Regions from separate parts of the Allobosea sp. GW821-FHT12C12 genome, predicted to be linked through region 4. Evidence: predicted binding sites of a transcription regulator. Region 4 holds the regulator's gene; each other region holds the start of a gene.

Evidence for each region. The regulator PhoB, encoded in region 4, activates phosphate uptake and scavenging genes when phosphate is short. The targets are predictions, from matches to a motif close to TGTCATNNANCTGTCAT.
Region 1: the regulator PhoB is predicted to act here: its motif matches at 3,400-3,416, upstream of AC1RRW_RS18990 (RNA degradosome polyphosphate kinase).
Region 2: the regulator PhoB is predicted to act here: its motif matches at 2,987-3,003, upstream of phnD (phosphate/phosphite/phosphonate ABC transporter substrate-binding protein).
Region 3: the regulator PhoB is predicted to act here: its motif matches at 1,482-1,498, upstream of AC1RRW_RS20155 (UDP-2,3-diacylglucosamine diphosphatase).

The regions. Positions count from the first base shown of each region.
Region 1 covers NZ_JBXAQP010000015.1:105,930-110,780, reverse strand. Annotated here, with positions in the region: gene ppx (exopolyphosphatase) at 1-1,127, opposite strand, end outside; gene AC1RRW_RS18990 (RNA degradosome polyphosphate kinase) at 1,135-3,393, opposite strand; gene AC1RRW_RS18985 (acyl-CoA desaturase) at 3,601-4,851, shown strand, end outside.
Region 2 covers NZ_JBXAQP010000008.1:161,215-166,065, forward strand. Annotated here, with positions in the region: gene phnE (phosphonate ABC transporter, permease protein PhnE) at 1-1,021, opposite strand, end outside; gene phnC (phosphonate ABC transporter ATP-binding protein) at 1,018-1,806, opposite strand; gene phnD (phosphate/phosphite/phosphonate ABC transporter substrate-binding protein) at 1,880-2,932, opposite strand; gene AC1RRW_RS13630 (Lnb N-terminal periplasmic domain-containing protein) at 3,042-4,049, opposite strand; gene AC1RRW_RS13635 (phosphoenolpyruvate carboxykinase) at 4,146-4,851, opposite strand, start outside.
Region 3 covers NZ_JBXAQP010000017.1:93,581-98,431, reverse strand. Annotated here, with positions in the region: gene AC1RRW_RS20165 (DMT family transporter) at 1-508, opposite strand, end outside; gene AC1RRW_RS20160 (SDR family oxidoreductase) at 644-1,423, opposite strand; gene AC1RRW_RS20155 (UDP-2,3-diacylglucosamine diphosphatase) at 1,548-2,372, shown strand; gene AC1RRW_RS20150 (glycosyltransferase family 4 protein) at 2,372-3,493, shown strand; gene AC1RRW_RS20145 (cation:proton antiporter domain-containing protein) at 3,432-4,851, opposite strand, start outside.
Region 4 covers NZ_JBXAQP010000005.1:281,168-286,018, reverse strand. Annotated here, with positions in the region: gene AC1RRW_RS09920 (ABC transporter substrate-binding protein) at 1-417, opposite strand, end outside; gene AC1RRW_RS09915 (ABC transporter substrate-binding protein) at 623-2,275, opposite strand; gene phoB (phosphate regulon transcriptional regulator PhoB) at 2,529-3,233, opposite strand; gene phoU (phosphate signaling complex protein PhoU) at 3,265-3,984, opposite strand; gene pstB (phosphate ABC transporter ATP-binding protein PstB) at 4,044-4,844, opposite strand.

The DNA of each region.
Region 1 (4,851 bases), on a different contig from region 4:
TCCGGATGCGCCCGCCAGCCGATGTCGGAGAGCAGACAGGCGGCCTCCTCCAGCCTGCGCGCGCCGTCTTCCTCGGGCAGGCCGGCGCTGGCGACGAGCTTTCGCGTCCAGGCGATCAGGTCGGCGGCATGGCGCGGCTCGCGCGCGCGCAGCTGGTTGTAGTCCTGCGCGCCGCGCAGGAGCGGATCGACCCTTCGCTCGTGGCCCGGCAGCAGGTCGTGCAGCATGCCTTCGCGCACGCCGCTGGCGGAGATCACCACGGCTCGCGGCCGGCCGCGCTTGATCAGGAGGTCGAGCACCAGCGCGCCGTAGGCGAGCAGCGGCCGGCGCGCCGAGGAGACCGTGTCGATCGCCTCCAGCACGGCGGCGTCCGCCCGCTCGACCAGCCGGGTGAAATCGGTCAGGTCGCGAGCCGGCACCGTGTAGCCGTGCATGACGTTGAGCGGATAGCCGGCCTGGCGCTGGTGCAGCGTCGCCAGCGCGCGCCAGGTGCCGCCGACCGCGAAGAAGTCCCTGCCGCGCATCGCCGCGACCTGCGGCAGGTCGTCGAGCTGATCGCGCACGATCTTCTCGGCCGCCTTGAGCGAGCCCTTGGAGCGGTCCATCAGCGCGAGCCCGCCGATCGGCATGCTGACGCCGGTTCCGACCCTGTCGCCATCGACCGAAACGAGTTCGAGCGAGCCGCCGCCGAGATCGCCGACGACGCCTTCGGGCTCGGCGAAACCGGAGATCACGCCGAGCCCGGAGAGAAAGGCCTCGCGATCGCCGGAGATCAGTTCGATCGGCTGGCCGATCGCGTTCTCCGCCCGTTTCAGGAACTCGGGACCGTTGGCGGCCTCGCGCGCGGCGGCCGTCGCGATGACGCGGATCGAGCCGACCTGCATCGCGTCGCACAGGATGCGGAAGCGCACCAGCGCCTCCAGTGCGCGCGCCATGGCGTCCTCGGCGAGGCGGCCGGTGGTGGCGACCTGCTTGCCCAGGCCCGCCATCTCCTTCTCGTTGAAAACCTGGGCCGGCGCGCGCGCCAGCATCTCGTAGACCACGAGACGGACGGAATTCGAGCCGATATCGACGATCGCGATGGTTTCGCCGAAGCCGAGCCGCCCGGGCGCGAAGCCCGGCAGCACGAACTGGTCAGCCCTTCCTGCCCGATTTGCGGGCGAGACTGCGGGGGCTGGAGTTAGAAAGCGATTTTCCACGTCCGGACAGGCTCGGATTGGTCATGAAATATTTATGGGCGTTGAACGACTCGTCGCCCGGGGCCGGGACAATGCGTCGCGAACCGCCATCGGGCAAGATCGTCCAGCTCTGTTCGTTGTCGAGGAAGTTCGCCTGCATGATCTGTTCGAGGAGCTGCTGATGCACGGTCGCGTTCAGGATCGGCGTCAGCGCCTCGACGCGGCGGTCGAGGTTGCGCGGCATGAGATCGGCCGAGGAGATGTAGGCCTTGGCCCTGGGCGACGGCAGGCCGTGGCCCGCCCCGAAGGCATAGACGCGGGTGTGCTCCAGGAAGCGGCCGACGATCGACTTGACCCGGATGTTCTCCGACAGGTTGGGCACGCCCGGCCGGAGGCAGCAGATGCCGCGCACGACGAAGTCGATCTCGACGCCGGCCCGGCTCGCATCGTAGAGCGCGTCGATGATCTCGGGGTCGACCAGCGAGTTGCACTTGCCCCAGATCGCGCCCTTGCGGCCCGCCTTCACATGGGCGATCTCCTCGGCGATGTCGGCGAGCAGGCGCTGCTTCAGGCCGACCGGCGAGACCGACATCTTCTCCAGCTCGGCCGGCTCGGCATAGCCGGTGATGAAGTTGAAGACGCGGGCGACGTCCTGCGACATCACCGGGTCGGCGGTGAAGAAGGACACGTCGGTATAGATGCGCGCCGTGATCGGGTGGTAGTTGCCGGTCGCGATATGGCAGTAGCTGACGAGCTGTCCGGCCTCGCGGCGCACCACCATCGAGAGCTTGGCGTGGGTCTTGAGCTCGATGAAGCCGTAGACGACCTGCACGCCGGCGCGCTCCAGATCCTTGGCCCAGCGGATGTTCGCCTCCTCGTCGAAGCGCGCCTTGAGCTCGACCAGCGCGGTGACCGACTTGCCGGCCTCGGCGGCCTCCGCCAGCGCATGCACGATCGGCGAGTTCGAGGAGGTGCGATAGAGCGTCTGCTTGATCGCGACCACCGACGGGTCGCGCGCCGCCTGCTGCAGGAACTGCACGACGACGTCGAAGCTCTCATAGGGGTGGTGGACGATCAGGTCCTTCTGGCGAATCGCGGCGAAGCAGTCGCCGCCATGCTCCCGGATGCGCTCGGGAAAGCGGGCGTTGTAGGGCTTGAACTTGAGGTCGGAGCGGTCGACCCCGACGAGCTGCGAGAGTTCGTTCAGGCCGATCATGCCCTCGATCTCGACGACCTCGTCCTGGCCGACCTTGAGCTCGCGCACGATCAGCCGGCGCAGATGCGCCGGCATGGCGGCGCTGACCTCGAGCCGGATCACGACGCCGCGGCGGCGCAGCTTCAGCATGGTCTCGAAGACGCGCACCAGATCCTCGGCCTCCTCCTCGATGTCGAGATCGGTGTCGCGGATGACCCGGAACGAGCCGGTGCCCTTCACGTCGTAGCCGGGGAAGAGCTTGCTGATGAACAGCGAGACCGTGTCCTCCAGCGTGATGAAGCGGTGCAGCCCCTCGCGCGCCAGGTCCGGCAGTTCGATGAAGCGGTCCATCTTGATCGGCACGCGGATCAGCGCGTCGAGCTGGCGCCCGTCGCTGGACCGCTCCAGCGCCAGAGCCAGGGTGAAGCCGAGATTGGGAATGAACGGGAAGGGATGGGCCGGGTCGATCGCGAGCGGCGTCAGCACGGGGAAGACGTAGTGCAGGAAATAGTCCTCGAGCCAGAGCCGCTCCCGCGGGCCGATGTCGCCGGGCGCCAGCAGGTGGATGCGGTTCTCGTGCAGATCGTGCTTGAGCTCGACCCAGCGCGCCTGCTGGTCGCCGGTCAGGGCCGTGACGGCCTTGCCGAGCGCGACGAGCTGCTCGGCCGGCGTCAGCCCGTCCTGGCTCGGCGTCACGACGCCGGCCTTGTGCTGCTCGCGCAGGCCCGAGACGCGGACCATGAAGAACTCGTCGAGATTGGCGGCCGAGATCGAGAGGAAGCGCAACTGCTCGAGCAGCGGATGGTGACGGTTCGACGCCTCCTCCATGACCCGGCGGTTGAACTGCAGCCAGGACAGCTCCCGGTTCATGAAGCGCGAGGGCGAATGGCGCGGATCGAGCGCCTCCCCGCCGGCAGGCTCGGCGACCTTGAGCTGAACAGGGTCCACGTGCATCGGCTGTTCCGTCGTCCTGATCGCTGCCTTGGCCACGCCGCTCTCCTCTGGGCTTGTTGAAGCCATCCTAGCGTGACGTTTCGATGACGCGCGCTGTCTTTCGCGTCATGATCGCGCGAAGCGCCGGCGATGTGCGCGCCGGTCCGCGGCGAGGAGTCCCCTTGCGCCGCGACAGGCTCTCCTGTTTCGTGCATATATGAACGATCCGGCGTCGATCCGTCGTCCGCCGCCGGAAAACCGTCCTTCCGCCACCCGCATCCGACAGAGGCCTTCTTGACCGACAGCGCGACCCCGCTCGACGACGGCGACATCGTCTACCCCTCCGCCGTTCCCTTCGTCCTCGTCCATCTCGCCTGCTTCGGGGCGCTCTGGAGCGGCGTCACGGCGACCTCGGTCTGGCTCGCGATCGGGCTCTACTGGCTGCGCATGTTCGCCGTCACCGGCGGCTATCACCGCTACTTCTCGCACCGGACCTACAAGACCAGCCGGTTCATGCAGTTCGCGCTGGCCGTGCTCGCGCAGTCGACGGCGCAGAAGAGCGTGCTGTGGTGGGCCTCCAAGCACCGGCACCACCACCGCCATGCCGACACCGAGCTCGACGTGCATTCGCCGGTGCATACGGGCTTCGTCTATTCGCATCTCGGCTGGATCTTCTCGAAGCAGCACCACCGCCTCGACACCTCGACCATCACGGACCTGACGAAATTCCCGGAGCTGCGGCTGCTGCATCGCTTCGAGCTCGCGCCGGCGATCGTGCTGGCGCTGATCTGCTTTGCGATCGACGGCTGGGCCGGGCTCTTCGTCGGCTTCTTCTGGTCGACCGTCGCCGTCTATCACGGCACCTTCTGCATCAACTCGCTGGCGCATGTGCACGGCGACAAGGACTATGTCACCGGCGACGAGAGCCGCAACAACTGGTGGCTCGCGGTCATCACCATGGGCGAAGGCTGGCACAACAACCACCATGCCTATCAGTACAGCGTCCGGCAGGGCTTCCGCTGGTGGCAGTGGGATCCGACCTGGTACATCATCCTCGGAGCCTCCAAACTCGGCCTGTTCTGGGACCTGAAGGCGCCGCCGCAGGCGATCGTCGAGCGCTCGCAGGGGCTGCCGCCGCGCGTGATCGAGCGTTCGGCCGAGCGGCTGGCCGCGTCGGTGCCGCTCGAACGCGCGGTCGCCGCGTTCTGGGAGGCCTATGCGGCGACGCCGAGCCTGTCCGACCTGCATCTGCCGACGATGACGCTGGCCGATCTGCGCGCCGCGCTTACCGATCTCCAGCACCGCGCCGGCGACCGCCTGGCCGAAATGCAGCAGCAGGCGCAGGATGCGTTCGCGCAGCTGCATCTGCCGGCCATGCCCGCGCTGCCGGTGCTGCCGAGCCGCGAGGAGCTGACCGAGACGGCCGCCGCGATGTTCGCGCGCACGCCCTCGCTCGACGCGATCGTGACGCGCGCCCACGACCTGCTGACCGAGGCGATGCATGCGCGCCTGGTCGCGCGGCCTGCGGCGGAACCGTCGCGCGGC
Region 2 (4,851 bases), on a different contig from region 4:
CCCAGTCGATCGGCCACATCCGCGCGAACAGGTCGGCCGTCTGCTGCGGCGCGTCGTAGAGAAACTCCGGGATCACCTCGATGGTGCGCAGGGACCAGCCCAGCGCCAGCGCGGCGATGCCCCAGAAGGCGAGACGCAAGGTCCGCTCGGCCGTGCTGAAGCGCTGCCAGACCGGGCCGGCGGCTCCCTGCTTCACGACGCCGGAGGGGGCCTCGTCCTGGTAGATCCGCCGCATGAAGGCCGACAGGATCTCGCCCGCCATCACCGTGACGATGATCGCGATGATGATCGAGAGCACGAAGTCGTAGTCGAAGCGCTGGAAGGCGGTGAACAGCGTCGCCCCGATGCCGCCGCCGCCGACGAGGCCGACCAGCGCCGAATTGCGCAGGTTGGAGTCGAGCTGATAGGCGGCGAAGCCGATGAAGCGCGGCAGCACCTGCGGCACGACGCCCATCGTCACGACCGAGAGGAAGGGCGCGCCCGCGGCGCGCAGCGCCTCGATCGGCTTCATCGACATCTCCTCGATCGCCTCGGCGATCAGCTTGGCGATGAAGCCGAGCGTCGCGACCACGAGCGCCATCACGCCGGCCAGCGCCCCGAAGCCGACCGCCTTGACGAACAGGATGGCGACGATGACCGGGTGGAAGGTCCGGCACAGCGCGATCACGCCGCGCGCCGCGATCGTGACCGGCGGCGGCATCAGGTTGCGCGCCGCGAACAGGCCGAGCGGCAGCGCCAGTAGCACGCCGGCCCCGGTCGCGATGATGGCGATCTGCAGCGATTCCAGCATGCCGTCGAACAGCAGCCGCATCTTGTCGGGCGCGGTGTTGGGCGGCAGCATCCGGCCGAGGAAGCGCGCGCCGTTGTCGAGCCCCTGGACGAAGCGCTCCCGGCGGATGTCGAGGATCTGCGCCGCATAGGCGACATAGACGAGAAACAGCGCCGCCCCGATGCGCAGCGGCCAGTTCGGCGGAAAGGCGCGGGCGCGCAAGCTGCCGCCCGGAGCGGGACCGTCGCTCATTCCATCCAGCCTTCGCCGCCATAGATCTCGGCGAGGTGGCCGTCGTTCAGCCCGCTCGGCGGCCCGTCATAGACGACGAGGCCCTTGGACATGCCGATGATGCGCAGGGCGAAGCGGCGCGCCAGCGCGACGTTGTGGATGTTGACCAGCACGGGAATGTCGCGTTCGCGGCCGACCTTGGCCAGAAGCTCCATGATCTCGACCGAGGTCTTGGGGTCGAGCGAGGAGGTCGGCTCGTCGGCGAGCACGAGGTCCGGCTCCTGCATCACCGCGCGCGCGATGCCGACGCGCTGGCGCTGGCCGCCCGAGAGCTGGTCGGCGCGCCGCGTCGCGAAATCGCCGAGACCGACCGATTCGAGCAGGGCGAAGGCGCGCGCGATGTCGGTCTCGGGGAAGCGCCGCGTCCAGGCGCGCCAGACCGGCACGTAGCCGAGCCGCCCGCACAGCACGTTCTCGATCACGGTCAGGCGCTCGACCAGATTGTACTCCTGGAAGACCATGCCGAGCCGGCGGCGCGCCTGGCGCAGCGCGTCGCCCTGCAGCGTGGCGAGATCGACGCCGCCGAGCAGGATCGACCCGGACGTCGGGTCGACCAGCCGGTTGATGCAGCGGATCAGCGTCGACTTGCCGGTGCCGGACGGCCCGATGATCGCGACGATGCCGGGCTCGTCGACGCTCAGCGAGATGTCGCGCAGGACGGGCTGGCCGGCCCGGTACTCCTTGACGAGGTTGCGAATGATCAGCGCCCGGCCGTGGCCGGGCGCGTCGAGGGGCAGGGCGCTCATCTGTCGGGGCGGCTTTCTGTCGAGGCAGCTTTCTTTTGAAGTCGTGGCGGCTTGCCGTCACGGAGCCTTGCCGTCACGGAGCCTTGGGCGGGGCCGCCTTCTTCTTGGCGAGTTCGTCCGCCTCGCGCTTGGCCTCGGTGTCGTAGGCCGACTTGTTGTATGGCGTGCCCGACTTCTCGGCGACGTCGCGCACCACCGCCCAGTCCTTCTGGTAGGTGATCGGCAGGAAGCGGTCGTCGCCGTTGAACTCCTTCGTCATCTCCGGCGTGAAGCGGAAGGAGAAGAAGCAGTCGGTCAGCTTCTTGGCGAGCTCCGGCTTGAGGTCGTGCGCATAAGCGAAGGACGAGGTCGGGAAGATCGGGCTGCGATAGATCTCGCGCAGATCGTCCTTCTTGATCGTGCCGCGCACGATCATGCGCTGATAGACGTCGCCGGCGACCGCGCCCATGTCGTAGTCGCCCGAGACGACGCCGAGGATCGACTTGTCGTGCCCGCCCGACATCAGCGGCTTGTAGTCGGTGTCGGCGGTCAGCCCCTGTTCGGGAAACAGCACGCGCGGCGCGAGATTGCCCGAATTCGACGAGGGCGAGGTGTGGGCGACCTTCTTGCCCTTGAGGTCGGCGAGCTTCTGGTAGGGGCTCGACGCCTTGACCACCGCGACGAGGTTGTAGCCGCGCACGCCTTCGGCCGAGCCCTTGGCCGCGAACGGCACCGCGCCGGCAAGGTTGACCGCGAATCCGGTCGGCCCGGTCGAGAAGCCGGCGAAATGCAGCCGGCCCGAACGCATGGCCTCGATCTCGGCCGAGTTCGACTGCACCGGATAATAGACGATGCGCTTGCCCGTGCAGGCGGCGAGATGCTCGGTCAGCGGCTTGAAGATGTTGGCGTAGACGGCCGGATCCTCGACCGGCGTATAGGCCCAGACCAGCGCGGACGGGTCCTTCCATTTCGACGCGTCGGTGGGCGCGTCCGCGACCAGATCCTTGTTGGCGTCGCAATAGAGCGTGTCGAGCTGGCCGCGATTCGGGCAGGCATCCTGCGCCAGCGCAGGCGCGGCGATGCCCGCGGCCAGGCCGATGACGAGCGGAAAGGCGGCGAGCGCCGGCGAAAGCGTCGGGGTTTTCAAGCGATTCCCTCCCATGTCGAGAGCCCGGTCTGCGCGGGCCTGGCCGGGAGTATGTGACACAAAACCGTCATGTTCCAGTCATGAACCGTAATTTCGGAACAGCGGCCGCTCAGGGCCTCCCGGCCGGCACGCCCTCGCGGATTTTCGCCGAGAACTCCGGATCGTCGAGAGCCACCGCGCGCGCCTTCTCTCCGATCCGCGCCTGTCCGACGAGCCGGTCGAGCGGAATGTCGGCGCTGATCGCGCCGATGCGCCGGAGATAGCCCGGCAGATAGCCGGACAGAAGCACGCGCGGATCGAGCGGCAGCGAGAATTTCCAGCCGGGCGCGACCGAGCCGACCAGATTGTAGACCACCGTCGTGCAGTTGGTCGTCAGCGTGTTGTACCAGCGCGGCGTGGCGCTCAGCCGATTGACGTCGGCGGCATAGGCCAGCAGCACGTCGCGCGCCTGGGCGGGCGTCGCGGCAAGCCGGAACAGCCGCACATCCTCTTTCCGCGCATGGCTGCGCAGGCCGACGAGATCGCGCTCGGTGGCGGCGACATAGGCCATCTCATAGGTCCGGAAGAAGCCCGCCAGAGAGGACCACTCCTCGCCCTGCTCGCGCCGGACCTCGACCGAAAACGTCAGCGGCGGCTGGTCGGAGAAGGTGAAGGAAACGAGCAGATGCGCGATCGCCTCGCCGGACCAATAGGACAGGAACAGATCCGCCCCCTGGACCCTGGTCAGGTCGTAGCGCCTGGTCTCCCAGCGCTGGTCGTAATCGGTCTCGGTCCGCCAGGCGAAGTCGCGCAGGTTCGTCACCGTCAGCGCCTCGCCGTCGCGCGCGATCGCCGGCAGGCGGGCGAGTTCGGGAATCCAGTTGCGCTCATGGGTCGGTTTCAGCCCGCCCCACCAGCCGAGCAGGCCGAGGAAGATCACGGCGAAGGAGAGCGGCAGCCGCGCCGCGCCGGTCCAGAGACCCGCGGCTCCGGCAAGGCCCGCGAGACCGAATCCGATCGCACCGAGGACCGCTGTCGTGGCGGCGAGCCGGAACAGCAGCAGGCCGGACCCCCAGGCGGTCGCGCCCAGGATGACGAGGGTGGCGAGCAGGCGGAACGCGAGGATCGGGAGCGACATGTCAGTGCTCCAATCCTCGCGGGACGAAACGCGGGGAACCCCTCTCCCACCCGGGAGAGGGGTTCCCGGAGCTCGTCGTGAGAGCGGCGAGGAGGCTCACGCCGCCAGCGAATTCGCCGGCGCGGCGGCCTTGACCGCGTCGTCGACATGGCTCTCGAAGCGCTTGAAGTTCTCGGCGAACATCCCGACCAGGTTCTTCGCGGTCTCGGCGAAGTCGGCCTTGTTCTGCCAGGTTTTCACCGGATAGAGGATGTGCGGCTCGACGCCGGGCACCGAGGTCGGCACCGCGAAGCCGAAATAGGGGTCGCGACGGAAATCGGCGCGGTTGAGCGAGCCGTCGAGCGCCGCGCTCAGCAGGCGGCGCGTCACGCGGATCGGCATGCGCCGGCCGGTTCCGTATTTGCCCCCGGTCCAGCCGGTGTTGACCAGCCAGCAATCGACATGGTGCTTGGCGATGAAGTCGCGCAGCAGATTGGCGTATTCCGAGGGATGCCGCGGCAGGAAGGGCGAGCCGAAGCAGGTCGAGAACTCCGGCTCGACGCCGGTCAGCCCGCGCTCGGTGCCGGCGACCTTGGCGGTGTAGCCGGAGAGGAAATGATACATCGCCTCGGCCGGGGTGAGCTTGGCGATGGGCGGCATCACGCCGAAGGCGTCGGCCGTCAGCATGACGATGTTCTTGGGCACGCCGGCGCGCCCGGTGCGCGAGGCGTTGGGGATGAAGTCGAGCGGATAGGCCGAGCGCGTGTTCTCGGTCTTGGACTGGTCGTCGAAATCGACCGCGCGCGTGATCGGATCGAGCACG
Region 3 (4,851 bases), on a different contig from region 4:
CGAAGGCCGAGCAGCATGCGCCGGCGAGCCCGAGCGCCGCGCCGAAGGCCGGCCCCGCGGCAAGGCCGTTGCCGACGCCGCTGAGATAGGGGGCGAGCATGATCAGGACGCCGGTAAAGCCGATCGTCACCGCGCTCCAGCGGTAGACCCGCACGCGCTCCTTCAGGATCACCGCCGCGAGCACCACGACCGCGAGCGGCGCGGCATAGCCGATCGCGACCGAATCGGAGAGCGGCAGGAACTGCAGCGAGGCGAAACCGCAGAACATTCCCGTCGAGCCGATGACGCCGCGCTTGAGATGGCCGCGCAGGTTTCTGGTCTTGAGCGCCGCGACGACGGGCCCTTGCCAGGCGAGCCAGATCAGCAGGGGGATCAGCGCGAAGAAGGAGCGGATGAAGACGATCTCGCCGGTAGGATAGCGCGCCGCGAGCGACTTCACGCCGGCCGACATCAACGTGAACACCAGCGCCGAAAGCAGCTTGAGGGAAATGCCGAGAAGAGGGGACAACGGACCGGCGCGGCGGGAGGAGACAGCGGTCTTCTACAGGACCGCTCTCCTTAGACCATGGCGGCGAAGCCCCTCAAAGCGTGAAGAGCGCAACCCCGACCGGCGGCAGGCGGGACGAAGCCCGCCACGGCGCCATCAGAAACTGCCCCTGAACACGCCGCCGTCGATCAAGAGGTTCTGGCCGGTGATGTAGCCGGCATGCGCGCTGGCGAGGAAGGCGCAGACATTGCCGAACTCGCCCGGGTTGCCGAAGCGGGCGGCGGGAACCTCGGCCTTGCGGCTGGCCGCCATTTCCTCGGGCGTGACCCCCTTGATCGCCGCCATCTTCGTGGTCGAGCCCTTGAGCCGGTCGGTGTCGAACATGCCGGGCAGCACGTTGTTGATCGTGACGTTGGCATGGGCGACCTCGCGCGCCACGCCGGCGAGGAAGGCGGTCAGCCCGGCGCGAGCCGCCGATGAGACGTCGAGACCGGTCAGCGGCGTCAGCACGCTCATCGAGGTGACGTTGACGATCCGGCCGAAGCGGCGCGCGATCATGCCGTCGACGACGCGCTGAACCAGCTCCAGCGGCGTCGCCATGTTCTGGACGACGCCCTCGAGAAGCGCCTCGCGGGATACATCGCGAAACGGTTTCGGCGGAGGACCGCCATTGTTGTTGATCAGGATGTCGGGCGCGGGCGCCGCTGCAAGCAGCGCGTCCTGGCCGGCGCGCGTCGAGACGTCCGCCACCACCGCGATCACGGTCGCGCCGGTGGTGGCACGAATCTGGCTCGCGGTGGTCTCGAGCGTGGCCGCGTCGCGGCCATTGATCACCACGATGCAGCCGGCCTCGGCCAGCGCCTGCGCGGCGCCGCGGCCGAGCCCCTTGCTGGAGGCGCAGACTATGGCCGTGCGGCCTGAAATTCCCAGATCCATCAGTTTTCTCCGAAGCCTTTTCAACCCGAACGCCAGCCAGAGCACGCTTTCGATACGGCGTCATCAAAGCGCAATGCAAATCAGCCAAACGCCCGGCACATCGCAACGGCACGGGCCCGGCGGCATGAGCGACGACGACGACGCGAAGCAGGTCCGCAGCATCTTCATTTCCGATCTCCATCTCGGCACGCGCGGCGCGAAGGCCGACCTCGTGCTGGAATTCCTGCGCGCCTACGACGCGCCGCAGATCTATCTGGTCGGAGACATCATCGACGGCTGGCGGCTGAAGAGCGGCTGGTATTTTCCGCAGTCGCACAACGACGTGATCCAGAAGCTGCTGCGCAAGGTGCGCAAGGGCTCGAAGCTGACCTACGTCACCGGCAACCACGACGACTTCCTGCGCGATTTCACCGGGCTGCGGTTCGGCGGCATCACGCTGGTCGACGAGGTCATCCACGAGACGGCCGACGGCAAGCGCCTGCTCGTCATCCACGGCGACCTGTTCGACCTGATCGTGCGCAACGCCAAATGGCTCGCGCTGCTCGGCGACTGGGCCTACACGCTGGCGCTCAGCCTGAACACGGTGGTCAACAAGGCGCGTCGGCTGGTCAACCTGCCGCACTGGTCGCTTTCGGCCTGGGCCAAGCTCAAGGTCAAGAACGCCGTCAACTACATCGGCGAGTTCGAGACCTGCCTGGCCGCCGAGGCGCGCCGTCACCAGGCCGACGGCGTGGTCTGCGGCCATATCCATCACGCCGCCTATCGCGAGATCGACGGGCTGACCTACATCAACACCGGCGATTGGGTCGAAAGCTGCACGGCCTTCGTCGAGCATCACGACGGCCGCTTCGAGCTGATCCGCTGGCCGCAGTACCGGCTGAAGGGGCAGGCGCCGGTTCCCGTCGTCGTGCCGGCGCCGCCTCGGCCCGCCCTGGTGGAGGCCGCCTGATGCGCCTGATGATCGCGACGGATGCCTGGCGGCCCCAGATCAACGGGGTCGTCCGGTCGCTGGAGCGAATGGTCGAGGCCGGGCCGGCTTTCGGCGTCGAGGCGAGGATGCTGACGCCGGAAGGCTTTCGGCAGATCGGCCTGCCGAGCTACCCCGATATCCGGATCGCGCTGGCGACGCGCAAGGCGATCGCCCGCCGCATCGCCGATTTCGGGCCCGACCATATCCATATCGCCACGGAAGGGCCGATCGGCTGGCTGACGCGAGCGGTCTGCCTCGTCCAGAAGCGGCCCTTCACCACGAGCTACCACACGCGCTTCCCGCAATATGTCGCGGCGCGCTGGCCTATCCCCGAGCACTGGAGCTACCGTTTCCTGCGCCGCTTCCACGGGCCGGCGGCGGCGGTGATGGTCTCAACGATGACGGTCGAGGCCGAACTGCGCCGGCACGGTTTCGAGAAGATCGTGCGCTGGGGACGCGGCGTCGATCTCGGGCTGTTCCATCCGCGCCCTGCCAGCGTGCTCGATCTGCCGCGGCCGATCTTCCTCAGCGTCGGGCGCGTCGCGGTCGAGAAGAACCTCGACGCCTTCCTGTCGCTTCGGCTGCCGGGCAGCAAGGTCGTGGTCGGCGACGGGCCGGCGCGGGGCGATCTGCAGCGCGCCTATCCGGACGCGACCTTCCTGGGCACGCGCGAGGGCGAGGAGCTGGCGGCGATCTATGCTTCCTGCGACGTCTTCGTCTTCCCGAGCCTGACCGACACCTTCGGCATCGTGCTGCTGGAGGCGGCCGCAAGCGGCTTGCCCGTCGCCGCCTTCCCGGTGCAGGGGCCGAGCGACGTCTTCGCCGGCAGCGGCGCGGCGGTGCTGTCGGAGGATCTGCGCGCGGCGGCATTGGCGGCGCTGCGGATACCGCGCGAATCCTGCCTGGTGCTGGCCGCCGGCCATAGCTGGCGGCGCAGCGCCGAGCAGTTCTACGGCCATATCGCAAGTGTCGCGCGCGACGAGGCCGGCGCGCTCGCGCGCAGCGAGACCAGGACCGGCGTGCCGGCTTCCTCGGGCCTCAGAGCCTTCGCGAACGCTCATCGCGCGGAAGCGCCCGCTCCGGAGCGCCTGCGGGCTTGAGCTCGGCGCGGTACTGGTCGCGCCGCTCGTGAACGGAGGCGATGACGAGGCCCATCGGCACGCCGAGCCCGACGAGAGCCGCCTCCGAGAGCTGAAGGCTCGCCTCGATCGTCTCGGGCACCGCATCGTTCACGCCGATCTCGTAGAGATGCCGGGCATGGGCCGCGTCGCGGGCGCGGGCGACTATGATCAGGTCGGGTCTCAGCGCGCGCGCCGCCAGGACGGTCTCGTCGACGACGCGGGCGTTGTTGATGCTGACGATGAGCGCCGTCGCCTCCTCCAGACCGCATAGGCGCAGGAAATCCGGCCGCGTCGCGTCGCCGAAGAAGGCGGGCTTGCCGGCCCGGCGCTGGGCCGCGATCACCGATGCATCGGAGTCGATCACGATGTAGGGCTTGCGGTGGTCCTCCAGCATGGCGCTGACCAGCTTGCCGACGCGGCCGCAGCCGACGACGATGGCGCGCGCCGAATGATCGTCCGGCGGCAGGATTCTCGCCTCGTCGGGAACAGCGGCCGGCACGACCAGCCTCGATGCCCAGGCCCGAGCCAGGCGCGCCAGCAGGGGCAGCGTCACCATGGTCAGCGAGACGGCGGCGAGGACGAGGCTCGCGGCCTCCTGCGAAAGCAGTTTGGCCGCGACCGCGCCGCCGAACAGAACGAAGGCGAACTCGCCGCCGGGCCCGACCATGATGGCGATCTCGAGGGACGTCGCCGGCGACAGCCTGAAGCGGCGCGCCAAGGCGAAGACGATCAGCGATTTCGTCGCGAACAGGCCGATCGCGATGCAGAGGATGGCGACGGGATAAGCCGCCAGCTCGGCCGGGTTCACGCTCATGCCGACCGTCAGGAAGAAGACGCCGATCAGGAGCGACTTGAACGGCTCGATCGTCACCTCGATGGCGCGCCGATATTCGGTTTCCGCCAGCAGCAGCCCGGCGATGAAGGCGCCCAAGCCCATCGAGAGACCGGCCGCGGCCGCGATCAGCCCGGTGCCGAGCGCGATCAGGAGCGTCGCCGCCATGAAGCTCTCGGAGGAATCGGTCGAGGCCACGAGCCGGAACAGCGGCCTGAGCGCCACCCGGCCGATCACCACGATGGCCGTGATCGCGACGAAGGCCTGCACCATCGCCTGCGCGAGGCCGGCCAGCAGCGAACCGCCCCCGGCCTGCGCGCCGAGCACGCTGACGAGGAAGAGCAGCGGGATCACCGCAATGTCCTGGCAGAGCAGGATGGCGAAGCTGGCGCGGCCGGCCGAGGAGGTCATGCGGCGCTTGGCCGAGAGCAGTTCCACCACCATCGCCGTCGACGACAAGGCGAGGCCGAAGCCGATGATCAGGGCCGCCGCCGCCGGCTGCCCG
Region 4 (4,851 bases):
CGAGCGCCCCTGCGCCGCCTGGCGCTGGTCGAACTGGGGGCTGTCGGTTTTCAGGAGCTTGTCGAGGTTCCAGACGACGGCCTCGGCGGTGAATTCCGAGCCGTCATGGAATTTCACGCCCTCGCGCAGGGTGAACGTCCATTTCGTCTTGTCCGCGGCGTCGACCGCCCAGGCGGCGGCGAGGCCTGGAACCAGTTCCGACGGCTTGTCCGCCTTCGACAAGTCCCAATTGATCAGCGCGTCGTAGACCGTGTAGCCCATGAAGCGCTGGCCCTCGCCGCCCTGGTCGGTCTGGCCGGTGGTCAGCGGGATATCGCTCGCGGTCATCCCGATGCGCAGCGTGCCCTGGGCCTGCGCCGGCGCGGCGAGAAGCGACACGCCGGCCGCGAGAGTAATGGCAAGGACGCTGCGGATCATCGGCGGTCTCCGGGCTGGACGGGTTCCAGCCTGCGCAGCAAGGGACGTGCCAGTCGGGCCGCCGCCAACCGCACCTCCTCCGTCATGGTCGGCCTCGTGCCGGCCGTCCACGTCTTCGCGCTTCGAGCCCTACGCCAAAGACGTGGATTCCCGCCACAAGGGCGAGCATGACGGTCGTGGTTCAGGCGTTAACGCCTCGGGCGTCTCATTCCATCGACATCGGCGCGAGGTCGATGAACCAGCTCTTCGGCTGGACCACGCCCTTGACCCGGGCGCTCATCGCGCGCGGGCCGACGTCATGGGCGACCCAGACGAACGGCGCCTCCTCGACGATGCGGGCATGGAGCTTGGCCAGCGCCGCGTCGCGGGCCGGGCCCTCGAAGGAGGTGCGCGCGTCGGCGATCAGCCTGTCGAACTCCTCATTGCCGAAATAGCCCCAGTTGTTCGACACCGGGGGGAACGTCTTGGTCGAGGCGAACCGCACCATGGCGAAGAACGGGTCCATCGCCGCGAAGGTGACGTTGGTGGCGTTGGCGCCCCGCGCGTTCGGGCTCTTGGCGCCCTCGCGCCAGTTGGTGAAGACGGCGTTCCATTCGCCGACCTCGAGCGCGACGTCGAAGAAGCACTCCTTCAGCGCCTGCTGCATGAACTCGTTCATCGGCAAAGGCTGCATCTGGCCCGAGCCCGAGGCCGAGGTCAGCACCTTGACCTTCGCCGGCCTGGAGGCCGAGAAGCCGGCCTCCGTCATCAGCTTCCTGGCGGCGGCGAGGTCGTATCTGATGTCGAAGGACGGGTTTCCCCACCAGGGATGGCCCGGAGGCACGGTGCCCTTCGGGATCTCCATCAGCCCGCCGAGCAGGGTCTTCAGCTCCTCGCGATTGACGCAGAGATTGGCGGCATGCCGGACCTTCCTGTCGAGCCAGACCGAGCCCTCGGCGAAGGAGAGCTGCCAGGGCCAGACATGTGGCTGGGCGTTGGTGTAGACGGTGAAGCCGCGCTGCCTGATCTGCGGCACGGCGTCCGGCGAGGGCGACTCGATCCAGTCGACCTGGCCCGAGAGCAGCGCCGCTGTGCGGGCGTTGGCCTCGGGAAGCGGCAGCAGCACGACGCGGTCGATTTTCGGCACGCGCGCCGGGTCCCAATAGGCCTTGTTGGCGACCATCTCGAAGCGCTCGCGCGGCACGAGGCGCACGCCTTTGAACGGGCCGGTGCCGGAGGGATCGCCCGAGAAGGCGGTCCAGGCCTGCCTGGCGCGCTCGGCCGGATCGGTCACCGAGGCCGGCACGGCCGCGAGCTTGGCCGCCCAATGCGCCGGCGAGGCCATGAACAGATTGGTCAGGTTGATCGGCAGAAAGGCGTCGGGCTCCGAGGTCGTGAGCTCGACCGTCAGCGGATCGACCGCCCTGGCCGATTTCAGCGTCGGCATGCGCGAGACGGTGACGCCGATCTGGTCGGGGGCGAACTGCGCCGCCTCCTTGTTCAGCACCTTGTCGACGTTCCAGACCACGGCCGCCGCATCGAAGGCCGAACCGTCCTGGAATTTCACGCCCGGACGCAGTTTGAAGGTCCATTTCGTCTTGTCGGTCGCGTCGACCGCCCATTCGGTGGCGAGGCCGGGAATGACGACGCTCGCCTTTTCGGCCGAGGACAGGTCCCAGTGGGTGAGCGCGTCATACATCGGGATTCCGGTGAAGCGGTTGCCCTCGAAGCCCTGGTCGGGCTGGCCGTGGGTGCGCGGGATGTCGGCGGCCGTCATGCCGATGCGCAGCACCTTTTCCTGGGCGGCGGCGCCTGTCGCCAACGCGGTCGAGAGGCCGAGCGCCAGGATGGCTGAGCGCAGAATGGTCGATGATGGCACGGTCGTTCTCCCCTGGGTTGACCCGGCGCGGGCGTATCGGGCTTAGCAACCCGTATGCCAGCGGATCCGACCACGCCGGACGCGGCGGCACGGCCGCCGAGCGGCGTCTGCGCCGGACGGGAGTTGACGGCAGGTGATCGCCGTTGCCGAAGAAACAGGCAATTGCGGCGAACTCGCCCAATCCGGCGTCGCGGATGTGGCTGCCTCGGCTCGCGGGAGCGCGGCTGGGCGAGCTCGCGACGGCGGCCGGAGGCTACCGCGACGCGCTGGCGAAATTCTCGTCGAAGGAATAGCCCGCGCCGCGCACGGTGCGCAGCGGGTCCCTGGCGTTGTCGGGCGTGATCGCCTTGCGCAGGCGCCCGACATGGACGTCGACGGTGCGCTCGTCGATATAGACGTCGCGGCCCCAGACGGCGTCGAGAAGCTGCGCGCGCGAATAGACCCGGCCCGGCGCCTGCATCAGGAATTCGAGCAGGCGGAATTCGGTGGGACCGAGATGCAGCTCCGCCCCGGAGCGGCGCACGCGCCGCGTCGTGCGGTCGAGCTCGAGGTCGCCGGCCGCGAGCAGGCCCGCGACATGGCCGGGCTTGGCGCGGCGCAGCAGCGCCTGGATGCGGGCGATCAGCTCCGGCAGCGAGAACGGCTTGACGACGTAGTCGTCGGCCCCTGTGGCGAGCCCCCTCACCCGCTCGGTCTCCTCGCCGCGCGCGGTCAGCATGATGATCGGCACGCGCTCGGTGTCGCGCCGGGCGCGCAGGCGGCGGCAGAGCTCGATGCCAGACAGGCCGGGCAGCATCCAGTCGAGCAGGACGAGATCGGGCGTGTTGTCGCGCAGATGGAGCTCGGCGTCGTCGCCGCGCGCGACGCTGTCGACCTCGAAGCCCTCGGCCTCGAGGTTGTAGCGCAGGAGCAGCGTCAGCGGCTCCTCGTCCTCGACGATCAGGATGCGTGCGGGCATGTCTCGTTCGTTCCCTGCGAAGCCGGCGCGTTCAGGAGCGCGCCACCGCCTCGACGCTGATGTCGGTCGTGTCGAGCTTGGGCCGGTTGATGTCGAGCGTGCCGCCGGTGACGAGGTAGTGGATCGTCTCGGCGATGTTGGTGGTGTGGTCGCCGATGCGCTCGACGTTCTTGGCGCAGAACAGCAGATGCGTGCAGAAGGTGATGTTGCGCGGATCTTCCATCATGTAAGTCAGCAATTCGCGGAAGAGCGAGGTGTATAGCGCGTCGATCTCGCCGTCGCGGCGCCAGACCTCCATCGCCTTGTTCTCGTTGCCGGACGCGTAGGCGTCGAGCACGTCCTTGAGCTGGGCCTGGACGAGCCGGCTCATATGTTCGAGCCCGACCACGGCGCGGTGCGGCGGCTGGAACTGGCCCGAGATCGCGACCGCGCGCTTGGCGATGTTCTTGGCGAGGTCGCCGACGCGCTCGATGTCGGACGCGATGCGGATCGCCGAGATCAGCTCGCGCAGGTCGTTGGCGAGCGGCTGCCGGCGCGCGATCGTCAGCACGGCGCGCTCCTCGACGTCGCGCTGCAGATTGTCGAGGCGCTGGTCGGCCGAGATCACCTTCTGGGCGAGCGCGGTGTCGCGGCGCACCAGGGCCACGGTCGAGTCGCCGAGCATGCGCTCGGACATGCCGCCCATCTCGGCGAGGCTGCGGCGCAGCGCCTCAAGTTCGGCGTCGTAGGAGCGGACGATGTGGTCGGTCATCGCGGCGGTGTCCTTTGGAGCGGATGCGGCGTCACGGCGTTTGAGCAGGGCTGGGAATTTCAGCCGAAGCGGCCGGTGACGTAGTCCTGCGTCTGCTTCTTGTGCGGGTTCATGAAGATCGTGTTGGTCGGGGCGAACTCGATCACCTCGCCGAGATACATGAAGGCGGTGTACTGCGAGATGCGCGCCGCCTGCTGCATGTTGTGCGTCACGATGACGATGGTGAAGTCGGTCTTGAGCTGTTCCAGCAGGTCTTCGATCTTGCCGGTCGAGATCGGGTCCAGCGCCGAGGTCGGCTCGTCGAACAGGATGACCTCGGGCTTCTGCGCGATGGTGCGCGCGATGCACAGCCGCTGCTGCTGACCGCCCGACAGGCCCATGCCGGAGGATTTCAGCTTGTCCCCGACCTCGTCCCACAGCGCGGCGCGGCGCAGCGCGCCCTCGACGCGGTCGTCGAGCTCGGATTTCGGCGGCTTCTCGTAGAGGCGGATGCCGAAGGCGACGTTGTCGTAGATCGACATCGGGAACGGCGTCGGCTTCTGGAAGACCATGCCGATGCGCGAGCGCAGTTCGTTGACGTCGATGTCGTCGGAGATGACGTTGCGGCCGTCGAGCATTACCTCGCCGGTGGCGCGCTGCTCGGGATAGAGCGAATAGATCCGGTTGAAGATGCGCAGCAGGGTCGACTTGCCGCAGCCCGACGGGCCAATCAGCGCCGTGACGTGGCGGTCGCGGAAGTCGAGATCCACCGCCTTGAGCGCGCGGTGCTCGCCATAATAGAAGTCGAGGTTCTTGACCGCGATCCGGACGGGGGCGTCCGCATCGAGCGAGCGAGGGCTGAGTTCCAGGGTCGAAAGCATCGACGGG